Linked DNA regions of Phyllobacterium zundukense. The protein of the gene in region 2 interacts with the protein of the main gene of each other region in a pairwise test. Links are inferred from orthologs where the notes say so. Each region holds a gene or a part of one and is shown on either strand. Other genes may lie near its edges.

Evidence for each region. The genes of interacting proteins can lie anywhere in the genome.
Region 1: the proteins of N8E88_RS29625 (region 2) and N8E88_RS18105 interact in binary tests that used the Escherichia coli proteins (3 or more experiments, as listed by UniProt). The link is inferred for Phyllobacterium zundukense from one-to-one orthologs.

What each region holds. Positions count from the first base shown.
Region 1 is NZ_CP104973.1:1,172,595-1,178,942, reverse strand. What follows is about bases 2,629-6,219. They hold N8E88_RS18105 (2-oxoglutarate dehydrogenase E1 component), read right to left. Parts: upstream 5,850-6,219; coding sequence 2,829-5,849; downstream 2,629-2,828. Other genes in these bases: sucD (succinate--CoA ligase subunit alpha), read right to left, coding at 5,938-6,219; odhB (2-oxoglutarate dehydrogenase complex dihydrolipoyllysine-residue succinyltransferase), read right to left, coding at 2,629-2,794. Also shown: lpdA (dihydrolipoyl dehydrogenase), read right to left, coding at 1-857; N8E88_RS18115 (hypothetical protein), read right to left, coding at 892-1,419; more of odhB, read right to left, coding at 1,499-2,628; more of sucD, read right to left, coding at 6,220-6,348. UniProt on the Escherichia coli protein: E1 component of the 2-oxoglutarate dehydrogenase (OGDH) complex which catalyzes the decarboxylation of 2-oxoglutarate, the first step in the conversion of 2-oxoglutarate to succinyl-CoA and CO(2).
Region 2 is NZ_CP104973.1:3,505,155-3,513,020, reverse strand. What follows is about bases 2,108-5,092. They hold N8E88_RS29625 (ABC-F family ATP-binding cassette domain-containing protein), read right to left. Parts: upstream 4,559-5,092; coding sequence 2,657-4,558; downstream 2,108-2,656. Other genes in these bases: N8E88_RS29620 (DinB family protein), read right to left, coding at 4,650-5,092; N8E88_RS29630 (GNAT family N-acetyltransferase), read left to right, coding at 2,108-2,648. In the rest of the region: N8E88_RS29640 (helix-turn-helix transcriptional regulator), read right to left, coding at 1-418; N8E88_RS29635 (MFS transporter), read left to right, coding at 536-1,975; more of N8E88_RS29630, read left to right, coding at 2,004-2,107; more of N8E88_RS29620, read right to left, coding at 5,093-5,162; N8E88_RS29615 (MFS transporter), read left to right, coding at 5,258-6,715; ndk (nucleoside-diphosphate kinase), read left to right, coding at 6,819-7,241; N8E88_RS29605 (META domain-containing protein), read right to left, coding at 7,304-7,741; N8E88_RS29600 (molybdenum cofactor biosynthesis protein MoaE), read right to left, coding at 7,738-7,866. UniProt on the Escherichia coli protein: Genetic data indicate it may be involved in ribosome assembly or function.

The DNA.
Region 1 (6,348 bases), 2.3 Mb from region 2 along the record:
TCCTTCAGGCCCACACCGTCCGTATAGGGTTTGCGGCCGGTTGAGACGAGCACTACGTCGGCCTCGATGGTTTGGGCTTCGCCACCCTTGACCGGCTCGAACGTGATCTTGGCGCCTTTTCCGGATTTTTCAACGCCGGTCACCTTGGCGCTCATCTTGAAGTCGATGCCCTGCTTTTCCAGCATGCGCTGGAACTGGCGCGAGACTTCACCGTCCATTGGTCCGAGGATCTTGTCCAGATACTCGACGACTGTGACCTTCGATCCGAGACGCGACCAGACCGATCCGAGCTCGAGGCCAATGACGCCGCCACCAACCACAATGAGACGTTCCGGCACTTTTTCAAGTTCCAGAGCGCCAGTCGAGGATATGATCACCTTCTCATCGAATTCGACATTGACGCCGGGAATGCCGGCCACATCCGAACCGGTAGCGATGACGATGTTTTTCGCTTCAATCTCCTGAACCGTGCCGTCTTCGGCGGTCACGGAAACCTTGCCGGCTGCCAAAATCTTGCCTGTGCCTATGAACGTGTCGATCTTGTTCTTCTTGAACAAGAACGCCACGCCATTGACGTTGGCTTCGACCGTTGCATCCTTATGGGCAAGCATGGCAGGAAGATTGAGCTTTGGCGTGCCGACATCGACACCCAAAGTGGCATGGGAATGACCCGCCTCATGGAACACTTCGGAGGCGTGCAACAGTGCCTTTGACGGGATGCAGCCGATATTGAGGCAGGTTCCGCCGAAAGTAGCGCGCTTCTCGATCACCGCGGTCTTGAGGCCAAGCTGCGCGGCCTTGATCGCGCAGACGTAGCCACCCGGACCTGTTCCGATGACGACGACATCATATGCCATGATTGATTCCTTCTCTTGCGACGGTGCCAACAACTTACTGTTCGGGCACGCATTCTTTGAAGCGGAAGACTTCCCAGGGAAAAGTCTCGATGGGTTTTTCAGTTTTGAAATTGAACTTGCTGATGGAACTGGAAAAATCCGGCAGGAGCAACGCCTGTGCAGCCGGTTCCTTGGCTAGGGGCAGCAGGTCGGCGTCAGCTCCCTCCTTCAACGCATAAATGACGCCGCGCCAAACGGTGCACGCCTGCAGTTCGTCACCGGTAACGTCGCCGCTCGGGCACTTGTGCATGATGATGCCATTGGGTCTTGCAATGCCCTCATTCCACATGACCACGCCATCAAGCTTCAGATCGCTGTCGTTCATCTCGATAGAGAATTCATTCGATGTCATGACAGGCTGATCTTCGGGAACATGCTTGAACTTCAGTGTATAAGCATCATCCCTGTCAGTGTAGATCGCGCGATCCTGCGTACAGGCGGCAGAGGCAGGAGCAGTAAATAGAGCCGACCCCAAGAGAGCAGCTAGAATACGTGCAGAACGGGAATAAACACGCGAATCCATCAATACTCTAACTCTCGGATTTGACACGACGGGCCAGCTGTTCTCCCTTGCGGGAGCAAAGCCAGCACCGTCGCATTTGTTAAAGATCGAGAACAAGACGCTCCGGATCCTCGAGGCTTTCCTTGACGCGAACAAGGAACGTCACGGCTTCCTTGCCATCGACGATGCGATGATCGTAGCTCAGCGCCAGATACATCATCGGACGAATAACGATCTGCCCGCCGACAACCACCGGGCGATCCTGGATCTTGTGCATGCCAAGAATGCCCGACTGGGGAGCATTGAGGATCGGCGAGGACATCAGGGAGCCGTAGACGCCGCCGTTGGAAATGGTGAATGTGCCGCCCTGCATGTCAGCCATGGACAGCGCGCCATCACGTGCAGCCTTGCCGAGGCGGCCGATTTCCTTTTCGATCTCGGCGATCGACATCTGGTCAGCATTGCGCACGACCGGAACGACAAGACCCCGGTCCGTGCCGACAGCGACGCCAACGTGAGCGAAGTTCTTGTAGATGATATCGTTGCCGTCGATTTCGGCGTTGACCGATGGCACTTCCTTCAGCGCGTGCGTTACGGCCTTGGTGAAAAAGCCCATGAAGCCGAGCTTGACGCCATGCTTCTTCTCGAAAATTTCCTTGTAGCGATTGCGCAGATCCATGACAGCCGACATATCCACCTCATTATAGGTGGTCAGCATGGCGGCAGTGTTCTGTGCATCCTTCAACCGGCGCGCAATTGTCTGACGCAGACGGGTCATTTTCACCCGCTCTTCGCGCGACGCGTCGTCGGCAGACGATGCGGGACGAGCCGCAACAGGCTTGGATGCTTCCGCTGCGGCGGACTGGGCCGTGATGCCTTTGGCAACGGCATCGAGCACATCACCCTTGAGCACCTGTCCACGCTTGCCGGACCCCTCGACCTGAGAGAGGGAAACGCCTTTCTCGGCAAGAATCTTGGACGCAGCAGGGGAAGCCGGCATCTCGCTTGGTTTGCGTTCGGTAATGGCCGGCTCACCGGCGACTTCGGCGGTCTTTGCTTCTGCTTCCTTGGTCGAAGCAGCAGCAGCACTGCCCGAGGCCTGCGCGGTAGCTTCCGGCTTTGCCTCCGCCTTCTTGGCAGGAGCCGCTGCAGCGCCATCACCGGAACCGATCATACCAAGCAGGGCACCGACTTCGACCGTATCACCCTCCTTTGCAGTGATTTCAGCGAGCGAGCCGGCAGAAGATGCCGGCACCTCGATCGTCACCTTGTCGGTTTCGAGTTCGACCAGAGGCTCGTCAACGGCAATCGCATCGCCGACATTTTTAAACCATTTGCCAATTGTCGCTTCGGAAACGGATTCGCCCAGCGTTGGGACGCGGATTTCGGTGGCCATGTTCTCGTTCTTCCGTTGATCGTCTACTGTTCAATTATGAACCCAAAGCATCTTCAAGGAATGCTTCAAGCTGTGCAAGGTGTTTGGACATCAGGCCCGTTGCCGTCGAGGCTGCAGCAGGACGTCCGGTGTAACGGACGCGCTGATGCTTGGCATCGATATGCGCGAGGACCCATTCCAGATAGGGATCGATGAATGCCCAGGCGCCCATGTTCTTGGGCTCTTCCTGACACCAGACCATTTCCGCATTGCGGAAGCGGGAGAGCTCGGTGATCAGGGCTTTTGCCGGGAATGGATAAAGCTGCTCGACACGCAGAAGATAGACATCGTCTATGCCGCGCTTTTCGCGCTCTTCGTAAAGGTCGTAGTAGACCTTGCCGGAGCACAATACCACGCGGCGGATCTTCGAGTCCTTCTGCAGCTTGATCGGCTGATCCTTGAGGAGTTGCGCATCATCCCACAGCAAGCGGTGGAACGATGAATCGCCCGTGAAATCTCCGATCGACGAGACGGCACGCTTGTGACGCAGCAAGGATTTCGGTGTCATCAGGATAAGCGGCTTGCGGAAATCGCGTTTCATCTGACGGCGCAGGATATGGAAGTAGTTAGCCGGCGTCGTGCAATTCGCGACCTGCATATTATCTTCGGCGCAAAGCTGGAGATAACGCTCGAGCCGGGCCGAGGAATGTTCCGGCCCCTGACCTTCATAGCCATGCGGCAGCAGGCAGACAAGACCAGACATGCGCAGCCACTTACGCTCGCCCGAGGAGATGAACTGGTCGAAGATGACCTGTGCGCCATTGGCGAAATCACCGAACTGCGCTTCCCACAGGGTCAGCGCTCTCGGATCGGACAGCGAATAACCATATTCAAAGCCGAGCACAGCCTCTTCCGAAAGCATCGAATTGATGACTTCGTAGATTGCCTGGCCCTTCTGCAGATTGTTGAGCGGGATATAGCGCTTCTCGGTATCCTGATCATAAAGCACCGAATGACGCTGGCTGAACGTGCCGCGCTCGACATCCTGGCCAGACAGGCGCACCGGATGGCCTTCCGTGACCAGTGAACCGAACGCCAAAGCTTCGGCAGTCGCCCAATCGAAGCCCTCGCCGGTCTCGATCATCTTGGCGCGGTTATCCTGGAAACGCTGGATGGTCCGGTGCACATTGAGCCCTGGGGGAACTTCGGCGAGCTTCCTGCCGATTTCCTTCAAGGTCTTCACCGGCAGCCCGGTCTTGCCGCGCCGCTGCTCATCGGCATTGTCGGCCGTCCGCAGGCCGCTCCACGCACCGTCAAGCCAATCAGCCTTGTTTGGTTTGTAATGCTGGCCCGCTTCGAATTCCTGTTCGAGACTTTCACGCCATGCTGCGCGCATCTTGTCGAGGTCCGCCTCGGTGATAAGCTCTTGTTCGATCAGCTTCTGGGAATAAACCTGGACCGTCGTCTTTTGACTGCGGATCGTCTTGTACATGATCGGCTGCGTGAATGCGGGCTCATCACCTTCATTGTGGCCGAACCGGCGATAACAGAACATGTCGATGACGACTGGCTTATGGAACGTCATGCGATATTCGGTGGCAATCTTCGCCACGTAAACAACGGCCTCGGGATCGTCGCCATTGACGTGGAAGATCGGCGCTTCGATCATTTTCGCCACATCCGAGGGATAGGGCGAGGAACGAGAGAAGCGCGGATTGGTGGTGAACCCGATCTGGTTGTTGATGATGAAATGTACGGTCCCGGCAACGCGGTGGCCGCGCAGACCTGACAGTCCGAGACATTCGGCGACAACGCCTTGACCGGCGAACGCCGCATCGCCATGCAGAAGCAGCGGCATGATCTTGGCACGCTCGGACAGCGGCACAATCTCATCGCGGGCATTCCCGGCAATGAGATCCTGTTTAGCGCGCGCCTTGCCCATGACGACCGGATTGACGATCTCGAGGTGCGAAGGATTGGCGGTAAGCGACAGGTGAACCTTGTTGCCGTCGAACTCGCGATCCGATGAGGCGCCAAGGTGATACTTCACGTCACCGGAACCTTCAACGTCATCCGGCGTATAGGAACCGCCCTTGAACTCATGGAAAATCGCGCGGTGCGGTTTGCGCATGAACTGGCTGAGAACATTCAACCGGCCGCGATGCGCCATGCCGAGAACGATTTCCTTCAGGCCCATGGAACCGCCGCGCTTGACGATCTGCTCAAGCGCCGGGATGAGCGACTCGGCGCCATCGAGGCCGAAACGCTTGGTGCCCTTGTATTTGACGTCGATGAACTGCTCGAAACCTTCGGCCTCGATCAGCTTCGACAGGATGGCCCTTTTGCCTTCCGCCGTGAAAGCGACGCCCTTGTCCGGCCCTTCGATTCGTTCCTGAATCCAGGCTTTTTCCACCGGATCGGAAATATGCATGAACTCGACGCCGATAGTCGAACAGTAGGTGCGCTGCAGGATGTCGAGCATCTGCGGTATCGTCGCATATTCGAGACCCAGCACATTGTCGATGAATATCTTGCGGTCGTAGTCGGCCGGCGAAAACCCGTAGCTCTCGGGCGACAGCTCATTATAATCTTCCTTGACTTCGGCAAGGCCGAGCGGGTCAAGTTTGGCATGCAGATGACCACGCATGCGATAGGCACGGATCATCATGATTGCGCGTACGGAATCGCGGGCAGCATGGATGATATCCGAATCTGACGCTGGCACCTGAAGGGCAACGGCAGCGCCATTGGTCGCTGCTGCGCCGTTGGCACTCTTGGCCTTCAACTTGTCGGTGATGTGCTTTTCGACTTCGCCCCAATTGCCGTCGAGCGCTGAAACGAGCTCGCCATTGCTGGTAATCGGCCAGTTCGGCTTCTCCCAGGACGCGCCCTTGGCATTGGCGATGACGTCAGCCTTGCTGTCGTTGAGGTTGGCGAAGAATTCCTGCCATTCGGCATCCACCGATGCCGGATCCTGCTCGTAACGCGCGTGCAATTCCTCGATATAATTGGCGTTGCCGCCATAGAGAAATGAGGTGAGAGCGAAAAGATCGTTGGCCTGTTCTTGACGTGCCATGTTCGTGACCGGAGCCCTGCTCCGTCTCCTTTTCTGGTGGTTGACCGGGGCGACTACCGTCCCGATCCATTCTCGCTATGTTGACATCTCAGCCCTTGAGGACTTCGACCAATGTCTTGCCAAGCTGTGCCGGCGAAGGTGAAACGCGGATGCCCGCGGCTTCCATCGCTGCGATCTTGTCTTCCGCGCCGCCCTTGCCGCCAGAGATGACAGCGCCGGCATGACCCATCGTGCGTCCGGGAGGTGCCGTACGTCCGGCAATGAAACCAGCCATCGGCTTCTTGCGGCCACGCTTTGCTTCGTCGGCAATGAACTGCGCTGCATCTTCTTCAGCCGAGCCGCCGATTTCACCGATCATGATGATCGATTTGGTCGCCTCGTCGGCAAGGAACATTTCCAGGACGTCGATGAACTCGGTGCCCTTCACAGGGTCGCCGCCGATACCGACTGCAGTCGTCTGGCCGAGGCCCTCGTTCGTCGTCTGAAACACAGCTTCATA
Region 2 (7,866 bases):
CTGAGTCCCGGCTGACTTCGGCCATATAGCCCTCTGCCGAACGAATTTCTGCGAGGTGTTGGACTTTCTCTTTTAGCGAAATAATCGGTTCCAACGCCGTGCGGTACTGGTTCAGTGTTATTTTCTCACGATGGGAGATCAGCTGGTCCAGCCCGGCATCACCAAAGACGGCTGATACCGACGCCAGAAGTTCAGCCGTCAATCCGGCGTGGTTGTCGGGAAATCGGGCGTTTCCGGCGTCGGTCAGATGCCAGAAGCGCTTGGGCCTGCCAACGCTCTCCCGGCTATCTTCGAAAGCCACAAGACCATCTTCATGCAGCCGTCCCAACATCTGGCGGACTGCTACTGCGGTAACGCCGAGCCTGTCACCAAGCGCTGACGCCGTTTGCGCTCCGGCCACTTTCAGCGAATAAAGCATGCGATTTGTCGTGCGATCCTGCATGGACATAAGATAGCAAGAAAAATTTAAAAAGCTATTGCTTGTTTTATCTGAGGGAATATAAAAATGCTAGACTTGTTAAATTGAGGAAATGCCATGCACGAGACGACAGAAGACGAAGCCCGCAGTACCAGCTGGTCGGAGCTCCTGAGCCCTTCATATTCGGCGGCGACCCTGACGCTGTGCCTCGGTGTCGCGCTGTTCGCCTTCAATGGTTTCCTGGTTTCTACATCTCTTCCGACGGCAGTGCGTGAAATCGGCGGACTCGAGCTGATTTCCTGGGCTTTCACCCTCTATCTCGTCCTCTCCATCGTCGGCGGCGCCAGTGGCGCATTGCTGAAGGCCAGAGTAGGCGCAAGGATGGCGCTGGTGGGGGCCGCGCTGGTGTTTCTCGCGGGCACGCTTATCGCAGCCTTCGCTTCGTCGATGACTGAGGTACTGATCGGGCGTGCGTTTCAAGGACTTGGGGAGGGCATCATCGCCGCGATTTGCTACGCACTCATTCCCGAACTTTTCCCCTCGCGGCTCGTCGCTAAGGTTTTCGGTGCCGAGGCCGTCGTTTGGGCCGTTGCCGCCTTCGGCGGACCACTTGTATCCGGATTGCTCACGGAACATCTGTCATGGCGCGCCGCGTTCCTTGTCAATGTGCCTTTGGCCTTGATATTCATCGCACTGGTTTTTTATATTGTGCCCAGGTTTTCCGGTGAGATCGCACGCCTGGCCGTACCGTTCCTTCGGTTGGCGGCCATCGGTTTCGGTATCATGCTGGTCGCCTTTGCCAGCATCATGCAGACGGTTGCGACGGAAGTGCTGTTTGTCCTGGGCGCCGCAGTGGTCCTCGCTTCGGTAGTCGTCATCGACCGGCGCAGCCGCACACCCCTCTTTCCATCCGATGCCTTCGCTCTGAATTCCACTGTCGGCATTGGCCTATGGATTGTCCTGCTCATGCCGGTTGCACAAGCCTCCACGTCCGTTTACCTGGTCATGACCCTGCAGAACCTCTGGGGTTACGGCCCGACAAAGGCAGGTGCCTTCAATGCTACGTTCGCCATTGCATGGAGTACCGTTGCCATCCTCGTTGCCAACATACAGGACCAGCGTCGCCGTGCATGGTTGATACGGCTCGGACCGACACTGCTCGTCGCGGGCCTCGCTACAATCGTCTTCGGCTTCTTCGTCGATATGCCGCTGGTCGTAATGCTGGGTCAGATCGCCATTGGCACTGGCTTCGGCGTCAGCTGGGGTTTTCTCAGCCAGTCGGTCATGGAATCAGCGCGAAGCGGCGAACGGGACCGTGCCTCGGCCCTGTTGCCGACCCTGCAATCCGTTGGTTATGCGATCGGCGCCGCTCTCGCTGGTCTCGTTGCCAATGCCGTGGGCTATCCTGAAGCCGCGACACCGGCGGCCCTGCGCGACGCCACGATAATCGTCTTTGCCGTTTCGACCGTCATCGGCGTTGGTGCGTTCGTGGCCGGGTTCGCCTTGCCAACGCGCAAGAAAAATCTGCTGGCGATTGAGTTGCGGAAGCAGCTATAGAATCTGCATGTCAGCAAATGAGAAAAATTTGAAAGCGGATCCTGCAATAGTCAGAATCTGGGTGGAAGGGTGGGCGCTAACCCGTCAGGTAGCGCCACCCGTTTTCGAGAACGGGGGCTATCGTGTCGAAGTCGGTCTTCCGGATCAGTTGAGGCGTTATGTTTTCTCAGGATATTCCGATTGTGTCCGTCAGCATGCCGAGGCCATTTCCGAGCCCGCGATCTTTCTGAAGGTCTGTGCGCCGCCGGAGTTTGTCCAGCCGAATCTGCCGGCACGTTGGCATATCCAATCTCCCGCATTCATGATGTTGCTGTCCGGGCGCATGCAAGGCGAAACCACCTCTTTGCCGGATGGCTATGTATGTGACCATCAGGTGTATGATGGCGTAACCATCGTGAATATCCTTGACAGGGACGGGGAGATCGCAGCCACGGGACGGATCGGATTTCCTGGGGATTTGGCCGTCTATGACCGGATAAGTACCCATGAGAACCATCGCCGCAAGGGGCTCGGTCGGTCTGTCATGAAGCGGCTCGAAATGCTTTCTCGAGAAAAAGGCATGCAACGCGCGGCACTCGTGGCAACGCCCGATGGCCGTGCACTCTATGAACCGCTCGGCTGGCAGTTACATTGCCTCTATACAACCGCTGTTATTCCAAATGCCGGTGCTTGAAACTGGCGCTACTGCGCCAGCTCGGTCATCGCCTCTTCATATTCGCCGGAAAGTGTCAGCCACTCTTCTTCCGCGCGGGCGAGCGAAGACTTGGCGTAGCCAATTTCCTTGCCGATCTGCGTCGCCTTTGCGGGTTCGCGCGTATAGATGACCGGATCAGCAAGCTGAATCTGCAGCGAGTCGATCTTTTTCTGAAAGCGATGCACCTGTGCCTCCGCTTCCTGGATTTTCTTTTGCAAAGGCTTCAAGGCTTCACGCTTCTGCGCGGCAAGTTTGCGTTGCTCGGCCTTGCTCAGTTTCTGGCCTTCTTCCACCACGATCTTGTTACCTGACCGCTCGGCTTTCGCATCGGCCAAGACCAGCGAGCGATAGGCATCGAGATCGCCATCATAGGGCGCAACGCCGCCATCACGCACCAGCCAAAGCCGGTCCATGGTCGCTTCGATCAAATGTCTGTCATGAGCGATCAGGATGACAGCGCCGTCGAAATCATTGAGCGCGTGCATCAGTGCTTCACGGCTGTCGATGTCGAGATGGTTCGTCGGCTCGTCGAGGATGAGCAGGTTCGGACCCTGGAAGGTGGCAAGACCCATCAAAAGCCGGGCTTTCTCACCGCCGGAAAGGTCTTTTGCCGCCGTGTTCATCTTCACAGTGGCCAGGCCCATGCGTGAAACGCGGGCACGCACCTTCGATTCCGGCGCATCCGGCATCAATTTGCGCACATGCTCGATCGCGTTGTCCTCAGGGATCAGATCATCGAGCTGATGCTGGGCAAAGAACGAGATTTTCAGGTTCGGCGCCACGGTCATCTTGCCTTTTTGCAAGGGCAGGCGACCGCCGATCAGCTTGGCCAGTGTCGATTTACCATTGCCGTTCGAGCCGAGCAGGGCAATACGGTCATCCGCATCGATACGCAAATTGAGATGCTTGAGAATGGGTCTACCCGGCGTGTAGCCGACCTCACCGCTTTCAATCGCGATGATCGGCGAGGCCACCACTTTTTCCGGTTCCGGAAAATGAAACGGCATCACGTGGTCTTCGATATGGGCCGAAATCGGCTTCAGTTTCTGCAGTGCCTTCAGCCGGGACTGCGCCTGTTTGGCCTTGGATGCCTTGGCACGGAAACGCTCGACGAAAGCCTCCATGTGGCTCCGTTGTGCTTCCTGCTTCACGCGCTGCTTCTGCTGCAATTCGAGTGCTTCGCTGCGAAGCTTCTCGAATTGATCGTAGTTGCCCTGCCAAAGCGTCAGCTTGGTCTGGTCGAGATGGATGATCGAGTTCACCGCGGAGTTCAGAAGATCGCGGTCATGGCTGATCAGGATCACAGTGTGCGGGTAACGGCGCACATAATCCTCGAGCCACAAAGTGCCTTCAAGGTCGAGATAGTTGGTCGGCTCGTCGAGAAGCAAAAGGTCCGGCTCGGCGAAAAGAACAGCGGCGAGGGCGACACGCATGCGCCACCCGCCCGAGAATGATGAAGCCGGACGTTTCTGCGCTTCCGCGTCGAAGCCAAGTCCTGACAGGATCGCACCGGCGCGCGCCTCGGCGGAATGCGCATCGATATCGGCAAGCCGAATATGGATATCGGCGATACGATGCGGGTCGGTGGCTGTCTCGGCCTCTGCAAGCAAGTCAGTGCGCTCGGTATCGGCGGCAAGCACGATCTCGATCAAGGAATCCTCGGTGCCCGGTGCTTCCTGCGCCACCTGACCGATCTTGATGTTCTTCGGCAGGAAGAAATCCCCGGTTTCCGCGTGAAGTTCACCGGTAATCACCTTGAACAGCGTTGATTTGCCCGCGCCATTGCGCCCGACCAGTCCAGCCTTGGTGCCAGATGGCAGATTCAGGCTGGCGTGGTCGATGAGCAGGCGGCCGGCCATACGCACGGATATATCGTCGAGAATAAGCATGGCCGCGCTTTTGCACGGGAAATGGCTTTTCCGCAAGACTGTACTGTTGCATATCTGCCGTGCGCTTGAGGTAAAGAGACTTCACAACACCTTATGAATAAGGTCTGCCTTCTTCTGTCCGCTGGAACTGGATGAGATCAAAGGATGGAGCAGCTTTGCCGAGTGCTGTCAAAATGGCGTGGGCCTGACCACGATGGTGCGTTTGGTGGTTAAAGAGATGTGAGAGCGCCGGCGCAAGACGCTGACTGATCGTCCGCATGTCGCTGACCGTCGTATAGGTAAAGCGCCCGGCAATATCCGAGCTGTCCAGGCCGTCGATCCAGCTGATGATACGCGCGTCCTCTGTTTCTCGTGCAGCCTTCAACGCCTCCAGTTTTTCGAACAGGATCGCATCCAATGTTTTCGGGGCATCTCCTTGGCCAGTAAAACGGTAGAGCCAGATACGATCGGTCACCAGCAGATGGTTCAGGGTGCCGTGCAACGAAGTGAAGAATGCGCGCATGTCGCGCCGGTATTCTTCGTCATTGAGCTCGGCTGCCGCGGCATAGAGCCGTTGGTTTACCCAGCGGTTATATGCGGCAAGCATCCTGAAATGCTGTTCCATTACATTGGCTCTCTATAAATAAGGTTGCGTTATTGACATAATGATATCTGAAGGAGGAGTTGTTTCCATGAAATCATTTTGCCGCGAGAATTGAAATGACGGGCCCGCAACTCCTCCCCTGCGAAACGCCTGATGCGAGACAGCCGAAAGGGACGAATGGCAAGACCCAGTGGGTTCTGCCCGCCACAATTCTCGGCTCGAGCTTGAGCTTCATCGATGGTTCCGTGGTGAACGTCGCGCTCCCTGCGATTCAGGGGAGCTTCGGGTCAAGCCTTGCCACCATGCAATGGGTGGTCAATGGTTATATGCTGATGCTTGCAAGTCTCATTCTGCTTGGCGGGTCGGTTGGTGATCGCTTCGGCCGGCGGCGTATTTTCATCGCCGGTCTCATCGGCTTTGCCGTTGCCTCGATGGGATGTGGTTTGGCACCATCGGCCGGATGGCTGATAGCGATGCGGCTGTTGCAGGGTGCGAGCGCTGCGATGCTGGTGCCTGCCAGCCTTGCCATTATCAGTGCCGCATTCAGGGGGGAGGCACGCGGGCGGGCGATCGGAACATGGGCGGGGGCTGGCGCGCTCACGATGGCTCTGGGACCTCCGTTTGGCGGGTGGCTGGTCGATACGGTGGGCTGGCGCTCCATCTTCTACATCAATCCACCAATTGCCGCCGTCGCATTGTTCCTCGCGTGGAAGTTGCCGGCCGACGACCGCAGCAAAGGCGCATCCGAGCCCCTCGATCTGCGCGGCTCAGCGCTCGCGGTGCTGGCTCTCGGATTACTCAGCTACGGATTAATTGCTTCTGGCGAGGGTAGCGGTCTGATTGGCGGGCTCGCCATTGCTGCAGCCGTTCCCGCGGGCGTGCTGTTCATCATTGCAGAATCTCGGTCTGTCGCGCCGGTTATGGCGCTGTCGCTATTCCGCGATCGAGATTTTGCAGGCGCCAACGGCATTACCGTTCTGCTGTATGCCGCGCTTAGCGGAGCCTTGTTCCTGCTGCCATTCCTGTTGATCGAGGTCCATAAGTACAGCGCGACCGCGGCAGGGGCGGCCCTCTTGCCTTTCTCGCTGATCATGGGGTTGGGATCGCGCTGGATCGGAGGGCTGGTCGAACGGATCGGGTCGCGAATACTGCTGATTATCGGCCCCTTGGCGACGGCAGTTGGCTTTGTGATCCTGGCAGTGTCTGGCGAATATCCAGGCTATTGGATCGGCTTCCTGCCTGGGCTGATCGTAGTTGGCATCGGCATGACAGTCAGCATTCCGCCGCTGACGACCACCGTCTTCGATTCCGCCCCGGATGAAAAAAGCGGCACGGCATCCGGTGTCAACAATGCGGCGGCACGGGGCGGGGGACTTGTAGCGGTGGCGGCTTTGGGGCTTGCCGTCGGCGGATCGGAACTTTCCTCGATGGACGTCAATGCTCTGACCAATGCCTATCGGCTCATCATGTTTGGAGCTGCGGGCCTTGCTGTCTTGAGTGCGCTTGTTGCAGCACTGACAATCAGCAAGCGTAGCGTAGCACCCGCGAGGGAACCAGTGCCCAAACGACCTTGAAATGGTCTGCCACCGCAATGGATTGGCAAATGGTCTATTGGCAAATGGGCCTGCTCCCGCTATAGAGCCGCCACCATTCCCCCAAATGACAAGGTTTCATTCCATGGCAATTGAACGTACTTTTTCGATGATCAAGCCCGACGCGACCCGCCGCAATCTGACCGGTGCCATCACCCAGAAGTTTGAAGAAGCTGGCCTTCGCGTTGTAGCTTCCAAGCGCGTGTGGATGAGCCGCCGCGAAGCCGAAGGCTTCTACGCTGTGCACAAGGAACGTCCATTCTTCGGCGAGCTGGTTGAGTCCATGTCCTCAGGCCCGACTATCGTTCAGGTTCTCGAAGGCGAGAATGCCATTGCCCGTAACCGTGAAATCATGGGCGCGACCAACCCGGCCAATGCCGACGAAGGCACGATCCGCAAGATTTTTGCCCTCTCGATCGGCGAGAACTCGGTTCATGGTTCCGATGCCCCCGAGACTGCCGCAGAAGAAATTGCCTACTGGTTTTCCGGTACTGAAATCGTCGGCTGATACTCGGCTGCGCGAATAAAAAAAGCCGGGTGAAATGCCCGGCTTTTTTTGTTTTGGATCAATCAATTCTGCTTTGCCAACTGGACGATGGTTTTTCCGGCGTCGTCGTGCAGCAGCAGTTTGCCGGTGTCGGCATCGATTGCGTAGGACCGCGTCCGTTCAAGTGCGGAGAAGAACTTTTGTTCTTGATCCATCAGGGCGGGCGGACACATCATGCGTGTTGCAGCCGCCGGTTTGAAAGACAGATTGGATCCATCGATCGTGGCGCTGGTCATGAAGCGATTGCAGCCGCCCGATCCGTTCGCAGATCCGTCGGCATTGATCGTCAGAGCCGTTTGCGCATTATCAATGACACCGCGCCCGTCGATGTCTTCGGCAAGCCAGGTAACATCCCTGATCTCACCTCCGGGTTCGTCACTGCGAGCGGACAATGACAAAACCAGCAGTACCAGGACGGCCAGAAAGCCGATGATGAGTGAACCAACTGCGACACGGTTCATTTGGTTTTTCCCCAGCGCTTGAGTGCTTCCTCGTCGGTTGCCTTCGCCTCGACCCAGTCGCTGACCTCACCACTGACGAGGTGCTGCTTCTTCCAGAAAGGCGCGGCATTCTTCAGATAGTCCAT